Linked DNA regions of Paraburkholderia fungorum. The protein of the gene in region 1 interacts with the protein of each later gene in a pairwise test. Links are inferred from orthologs where the notes say so. Each region holds a gene or a part of one and is shown on either strand. Other genes may lie near its edges. The genes, in order: uvrB and uvrA.

Region 1 (3,253 bases):
CGTAGTGCGGGCCGTCGTTCGCGACCATCGGCATCAGGTCGCCCTTCTGCACGTTCTTCGAGCCAACCTTGTTCAGTTCGTAATGCACTTGCAGATACGGCATCCAGTCGCCTTCGGCGAAACCGGTCGGGTTGTTCTTGACCGCGTGAATGTCGGTTTCGAGGTGAACGTCCGAATCCGATGCCTTGCGCATCATGCCTTCCGGCTCCATCGTGATCGGCTGCAGATAGACCACGCCGATTTCCATGCCGCCGTGAATCTGCTGCTTGGCGATCGGGTATTCCGCCGCCGAAGCCGACAAGGTCGCCACTGCGGCGACCGCAGCGGCGCTACCACGCACAAATGAAGAAATTCGCATTGAAACTCCTTGTTTTTTTATCAGACTGGATCAAACCCATTGGAACAGTTGGTGCGCATGCCTGTGCGCAGGGTCCCACCGTCCTTAATCGGGCGATCGACCGTCCGCAAACCGCATACATGAAACGTTAATGCGAACCATTCTCAATATTGGCGGAGTTTATCACCGATCCTTGGGGAGAACAAATTGCGAAACTCGCAAAGCCTTGTCGCAAAAGGGTCTTAAGGTTGTTTTAAGGAAGCGCGTGTGGAACGGCACACCGGTGACGCCCAACGCGGCCAGGCAGGGAACCGGCTGGAATTGACAAGGGCGCGGCAGATCGCCACGCCCGTGGGAGAAGGAAATATCAGATGACGTGTCAGACGCCGGAAACGTGATCGCCGACATTCGCGCCAAACACGCGCTGGCGCAGCAACGCCAACTGGTCGCGAGTCTGGGCTGCTTTTTCGAATTCCAGATTCTTGGCGTGCTCCATCATCTGCTTTTCGAGGCGCTTCAGTTCCTTTGCGAGTTGCTTCTCGGACATGTCCTCGAATTTCGCGCGGGTCTGCTGCTCCTTGAGTTCGGCACGCGCGTCGTCGACGTTGTACACACCGTCGATAATGTCGCGAATCCGCTTGACAACCCCACGCGGCGTAATGCCGTTCGCAACATTGAACGCGATCTGTTTGGTGCGCCGCCGCTCGGTTTCGTCGATGGCGCGGCGCATCGAATCCGTGATCTTGTCGCCGTACAGAATCGCCTTGCCGTTCACGTTACGCGCCGCCCGGCCGATGGTCTGGATCAGCGAGCGCTCGGCGCGCAGGAAGCCTTCCTTGTCCGCGTCGAGAATCGCGACCAGCGACACTTCCGGAATATCCAGCCCTTCACGCAGCAGGTTAATCCCGACCAGCACGTCGAACGTGCCCAGCCGCAGATCGCGGATGATCTCGACCCGCTCCACCGTGTCGATGTCGCTATGCAGATAGCGCACCTTCACGCCGTGGTCGGCGAGAAATTCGGTTAGCTGCTCGGCCATGCGCTTGGTCAGCACGGTGACCAGCACGCGGTCGCCGACCTTGACGCGCTCGTTGATCTCGCCGAGCACGTCGTCGACCTGACTGCGTGCGGGGCGCACCTCGATTTCCGGGTCGACGAGACCGGTTGGCCGCACCAGCTGTTCGGCCACCTGCCCGGCGGTTTTCTTTTCGTAATCGGCGGGCGTGGCGGAGACGAACACGATCTGGCGCATCTTCCGCTCAAACTCGTTGAACTTCAGCGGCCGGTTGTCGAGCGCGGACGGCAGGCGGAAGCCGTAGTCGACCAGGTTCTCTTTACGCGCGCGGTCGCCGTTGTACATGCCGTTCAACTGGCCGATCAACACGTGCGATTCATCGAGCATCATGATCGCGTCCGACGGCAGGTAGTCGACCAGCGTCGGCGGCGGCTCGCCCGGAGCCGCGCCAGAAAAGTGCCGCGAATAGTTTTCGATGCCCTTGCAGAAGCCCAACTCCTGAAGCATTTCCAGATCGAAACGCGTGCGCTGTTCGAGCCGCTGCGCTTCGACAAGTTTTCCGTCGCTATAAAAGAATTCGAGCCGCTCGCGCAGTTCGTTCTTGATCGTTTCGACCGCGCGCACCACGGTGTCGCGCGGCGTCACATAGTGCGAAGACGGATAAACCGTGAAACGCGGAATCTTCTGCCGCACGCGACCCGTAAGCGGATCGAACAGTTGCAGCGTCTCGACTTCGTCGTCGAACAACTCGACGCGCACCGCCATTTCGGCATGCTCGGCCGGAAAAATGTCGATCGTGTCGCCGCGCACGCGGAACGAGCCGCGCTGGAAGTCGGCTTCGTTGCGGTTGTATTGCATCGCGATCAGCCGCGCGATGATGTCGCGCTGGCCGAGCTTGTCGCCGGTGCGCAGCGTCAGAATCATCTGATGGTATTCGGACGGGTTGCCGATACCGTAAATCGCCGACACGGTCGCGACGATCACCACGTCGCGCCGTTCCATCAGGCTCTTGGTGGCCGACAGGCGCATCTGCTCGATATGCTCGTTGATCGACGAGTCCTTTTCGATGAACAGGTCGCGCTGCGGCACATATGCTTCCGGCTGGTAGTAGTCGTAGTACGACACGAAGTACTCGACCGCGTTGCGCGGAAAGAACTCGCGGAACTCCGAATAAAGCTGCGCGGCGAGCGTCTTGTTCGGCGCGAACACGATAGCCGGACGGCCGAGACGCGCGATCGTGTTCGCCATCGTGAAAGTCTTGCCCGAGCCGGTTACGCCGAGCAGCGTCTGGAACGCGAGACCGTCCTCGACGCCTTCGACGAGCGTGGCGATTGCCGTGGGCTGGTCGCCGGCGGGCGGGTACGGCTGGTACAACTGGAACGGCGAGCCTTCGAACGTCGCGAATTTGGATTCGTCGAGCGTGTCTTCGGCTTCAGTCAGATGTTGTTCGGACATGGGGACGGCGCGGGCCTTGGGCAAAGAATCATTCTAACGGGTTGCGGGAAACGCGGATCGGGCCAGGATTTGCAGCTTTCCAGACCTTTGCGCGGGGTGACTGCCGGCCGGCGCAAACCACACGCTCTGGCCCTTTGCATGAACAGTCCGTTTCTTTTGCTCGCGGGTTCGCGGCGCTTGCATTCTGAACGTTATTTGCACGGCGGAACGCACGCGACGGCCTTCGCCGGGCATTTTCCACGCCGATCCGCTCAAGCCACATGACGCCAGAGTGCCTGTTTTTCAAGCAAATAATTCCCTTCTGCGAACCGAGTCGTCCGAAAAATGCGCGCGGATTCGTTACAATGCGAAGTTGCGCTCGCTCGCCGCCGTCCGTCACCTGACCTGCGTTTTGCGTCATACCCGTCAGGCTGGGCCGCTCGCGCTCGATGCCGCCTTCTTTGCCC
Region 2 (3,696 bases), 780 kb from region 1 along the record:
CGCTTGCTCGACATGTGGCGCTCGATGCGCGGCGCGATGGTGTGGACGAGCTGAAACACCAGCAGCCCGGCGAGCAATGCGCCGAGCAGCTTCAGTTCGATCACCCCCCACATGCCCACCAACATCAGAACGTAACTGCCGATTTCGACTGCCGACAACTTCGGCAGGCTCATGTCGCTAGTCAGCCTGACCGGGCGTGGGCGTAGGTCCTGCACCTGCCCGTCGTCGCGCGCCTGATTCCGCTTGGCCATGGCTTCTTCCGTCTCCAACCCGTGATGTGCAGCGTTACTTTTTACTGGCCGACCGCTTCAGCAGCGGCGCCAGATACTTGCCGGTAAAGCTTGCTTTCGACTTCGCCACCTGCTCCGGCGTTCCTTGGGCGATGATTTGCCCGCCGCCCGCACCGCCTTCCGGACCGAGGTCGATAACCCAGTCGGCCGTTTTGATTACATCGAGATTATGCTCGATGATCACCACAGTATTACCTTGATCACGCAACCGATGGATCACTTCCAGCAGCAGCGCGATGTCGTGAAAGTGCAGACCGGTGGTCGGTTCGTCGAGGATGTATAGCGTGCGACCCGTGTCGCGCTTGCTCAGTTCCAGCGAGAGTTTGACGCGCTGCGCTTCGCCACCTGACAGCGTGGTCGCCGACTGGCCCAGGCGGATATAGCCCAGACCCACGTCCAGCAAGGTTTTCAGCTTGCGCGCGACGACCGGAACCGGCTTGAAGAACTCATGCGCGGCCTCGACCGTCAGGTCGAGCACTTCGCTGATGTTCTTGCCTTTGTACTGGACGTCGAGCGTTTCGCGGTTGTAGCGCTTGCCGTGGCAGACGTCGCAAGGCACATACACGTCCGGCAAAAAGTGCATCTCGACCTTCAGCACGCCGTCGCCCTGGCAGGACTCGCAGCGCCCGCCCTTCACGTTGAACGAGAAACGGCCCGCTTCGTAACCGCGCTCCTTGGCGGCGGGAACGCCCGCGAACAGTTCGCGAATCGGCGTGAAGAGGCCGGTGTAGGTCGCCGGGTTGGAACGCGGCGTACGGCCGATCGGCGACTGGTCGACGTTGATCACCTTGTCGAAGTGCTCGAGCCCTTCGATCGATTCAAACGGCGCCGGCTCGGTGGACGAGCCGTACAGATGCTGCGCGACCGCGTGATACAGCGTGTCGTTGATCAGCGTCGACTTGCCCGAACCGGACACGCCGGTCACGCACGTAAGCAGCCCGACCGGCAGATCCAGCGACGCATGCTGCAGATTGTTGCCATAGGCCTCGATGATCCGCAGACGTCGTTCGTCCGGCGCTTTGCGCTCGTCCGGGAATTCGATGTTGCGCGCGCCGGACATGTACTGCCCGGTCATCGACGCCGCGTTCGCCTGGACCTGCTTCGGCGTGCCCTCGGCGATCACCATGCCGCCGTGTTCGCCCGCGCCGGGGCCCATGTCGACCACGTAGTCGGCCATGCGGATCATGTCTTCGTCGTGCTCGACGACGATCACCGAGTTGCCGAGATCGCGCAGATGCTTGAGCGTGGCGATCAGCCGGTCGTTGTCGCGCTGATGCAGACCGATCGACGGTTCGTCCAGCACGTACATCACGCCGGTGAGCCCGGAGCCGATCTGCGACGCGAGCCGGATGCGCTGCGCCTCGCCGCCCGACAGTGTTTCTGCACTGCGTTCGAGCGACAGGTAATCGAGCCCGACGTTATTCAGGAACATCAGACGCGCGACGATTTCCTTCACGACCTTGTCGGCGATCTCGCGTTTCGAGCCTTCGAGCCGCAGCGTCTGGAAATAGCCGAGCGCGTCGCGCAACGGCCAGCCGCTGATTTCGAAGATGCCGCGCGCGTCTTCGTCGTGGCCGATCCGCACGAAGCGCGCTTCGCGGCGCAACCGCGTGCCGGCGCAAGCCGGGCACGCCTGGTTGTTCTGATACTTGGCGAGTTCTTCGCGCACCGCGACCGAATCGGTCTCGCGATAACGCCGCTCCAGATTCGGGATGATCCCTTCGAACACATGCTCGCGTACCGATGTGCGGCCGCGTTCGTTGATGTACGAGAACGGGATTTCCTGCTTGCCCGAGCCGAACAGCAGAATCTTGCGGACCTTCTCCGGCAGGTCTTCGACGGCGGTGTCGATGTCGAACTCATAGAACGCCGCGAGACTTTGCAGCATCTGGAAGTAGAACTGGTTGCGCCGGTCCCAGCCCTTCACCGCGCCCGCCGCGAGCGACAGCGACGGATGCGCGACCACCCGCTTCGGATCGAAGAACGTGATCTGGCCGAGGCCGTCGCACTCCGGGCACGCGCCCATCGGGTTGTTGAACGAGAAAAGGCGCGGCTCCAGTTCCTGCAACGAATACGAGCAGATCGGGCACGCGAACTTCGAGCTGAACAGCTTCTCCTTGTCCGTATCCATCTCGAGCGCGATCGCGCGGCCGTCGGCGAGACGCAATGCCGTTTCGAACGACTCGGCGAGCCGCTGCTTCATGTCCGGCCGCACTTTCAGACGGTCGATCACCACGTCGATCGTGTGCTTGTCGTTCTTCTTCAGCTTCGGCAGCGAGTCGACTTCATAGATCTTCGCGACGCCTTCGTTGGCCGTACCGCCGCCCGAGCGCACCCGAAAACGGATGAAGCCCTGCGCCTGCATTTCCTCGAACAGCTCGACGTGCTCGCCTTTGCGATCGGCCACGACCGGCGCGAGGATCATCAGCCGGGTTTCTTCGGGCAATGCGAGCGCGGCGTCGACCATCTGCGAGACGCTTTGCGCTTCGAGCGGAATCTCGTGGTCGGGGCAGTAAGGTGTACCGACACGTGCGAATAATAGTCGCAGGTAGTCGTGAATTTCGGTGACGGTGCCGACCGTGGAACGCGGATTATGCGACGTCGCTTTCTGTTCGATCGAGATGGCCGGCGACAGACCTTCGATCAGGTCGACGTCCGGTTTTTCCATCAGTTGCAGGAACTGGCGCGCATAGGCGGAAAGGCTTTCGACATAGCGCCGCTGCCCTTCCGCGTAGAGCGTGTCGAACGCGAGCGACGATTTTCCCGAGCCGGAAAGGCCCGTGATGACGACGAGCTTGTGACGGGGTAAATCGAGGTTGACGTTCTTCAGGTTGTGGGTGCGAGCCCCACGAATACGGATTTGTTCCACGGATTTATTCCATGAACTGGCGGAAAGAGGAAGGGGCTAAACCTGCTACTATAACGACTTTTCGAGACCGCCGTTACGGCTTCCTGACAGCTGGAATCAGGCATAAGGCAAGCTGTAAGGCAGCGGTTCAGCGCCGCGGGAAAGAGGTCTAACTGGGGCCGTTTTCCGCGAGTACAAGGCACCCCCAGGCACCGCGACGCACCGCAAGGCGCAAGTGGGAATGCAACAGGGCCGCAGGTTTCCACGCCGCGCCGTTCGCATCCCGCCGTCACGCCGTCGTTGTGGTCAGCCGCCGGTTGCGGCCGTCCAGCGGGCCGACTGTCTGCGGTGCGCAACCCAGCTCATTCAAAGAAACGTTCCCGATGTCCAATCCGTCCGCTACATCCACACGCATGAGCGCGCCTGAAATGCGCGCGACCGTGTCGCTTGCCGCTATCTTCGCGCTGCGCATGCTCGGCCTGTTCATGATCATGCCGGTGTTCTCGATCTACGCGAAATCCATTCCGGGCGGCGACAACGTGCTGCTGGTCGGTATCG

Evidence for each region.
Region 2: the proteins of uvrB (region 1) and uvrA interact in binary tests that used the Escherichia coli proteins (3 or more experiments, as listed by UniProt). The link is inferred for Paraburkholderia fungorum from one-to-one orthologs.

Annotation. Positions count from the first base shown.
Region 1 is NZ_FNKP01000001.1:1,498,958-1,502,210, reverse strand. The notes cover bases 263-3,198. They hold uvrB (excinuclease ABC subunit UvrB), read right to left. Parts: upstream 2,808-3,198; coding sequence 717-2,807; downstream 263-716. Other genes in these bases: BLS41_RS06660 (iron transporter), read right to left, coding at 263-358. In the rest of the region: more of BLS41_RS06660, read right to left, coding at 1-262. UniProt on the Escherichia coli protein: The UvrABC repair system catalyzes the recognition and processing of DNA lesions. A damage recognition complex composed of 2 UvrA and 2 UvrB subunits scans DNA for abnormalities.
Region 2 is NZ_FNKP01000001.1:717,627-721,322, forward strand. What follows is about bases 86-3,464. They hold uvrA (excinuclease ABC subunit UvrA), read right to left. Parts: upstream 3,160-3,464; coding sequence 286-3,159; downstream 86-285. Other genes in these bases: BLS41_RS03300 (AI-2E family transporter), read right to left, coding at 86-251. In the rest of the region: more of BLS41_RS03300, read right to left, coding at 1-85; BLS41_RS03310 (MFS transporter), read left to right, coding at 3,522-3,696. UniProt on the Escherichia coli protein: The UvrABC repair system catalyzes the recognition and processing of DNA lesions. UvrA is an ATPase and a DNA-binding protein. A damage recognition complex composed of 2 UvrA and 2 UvrB subunits scans DNA for abnormalities.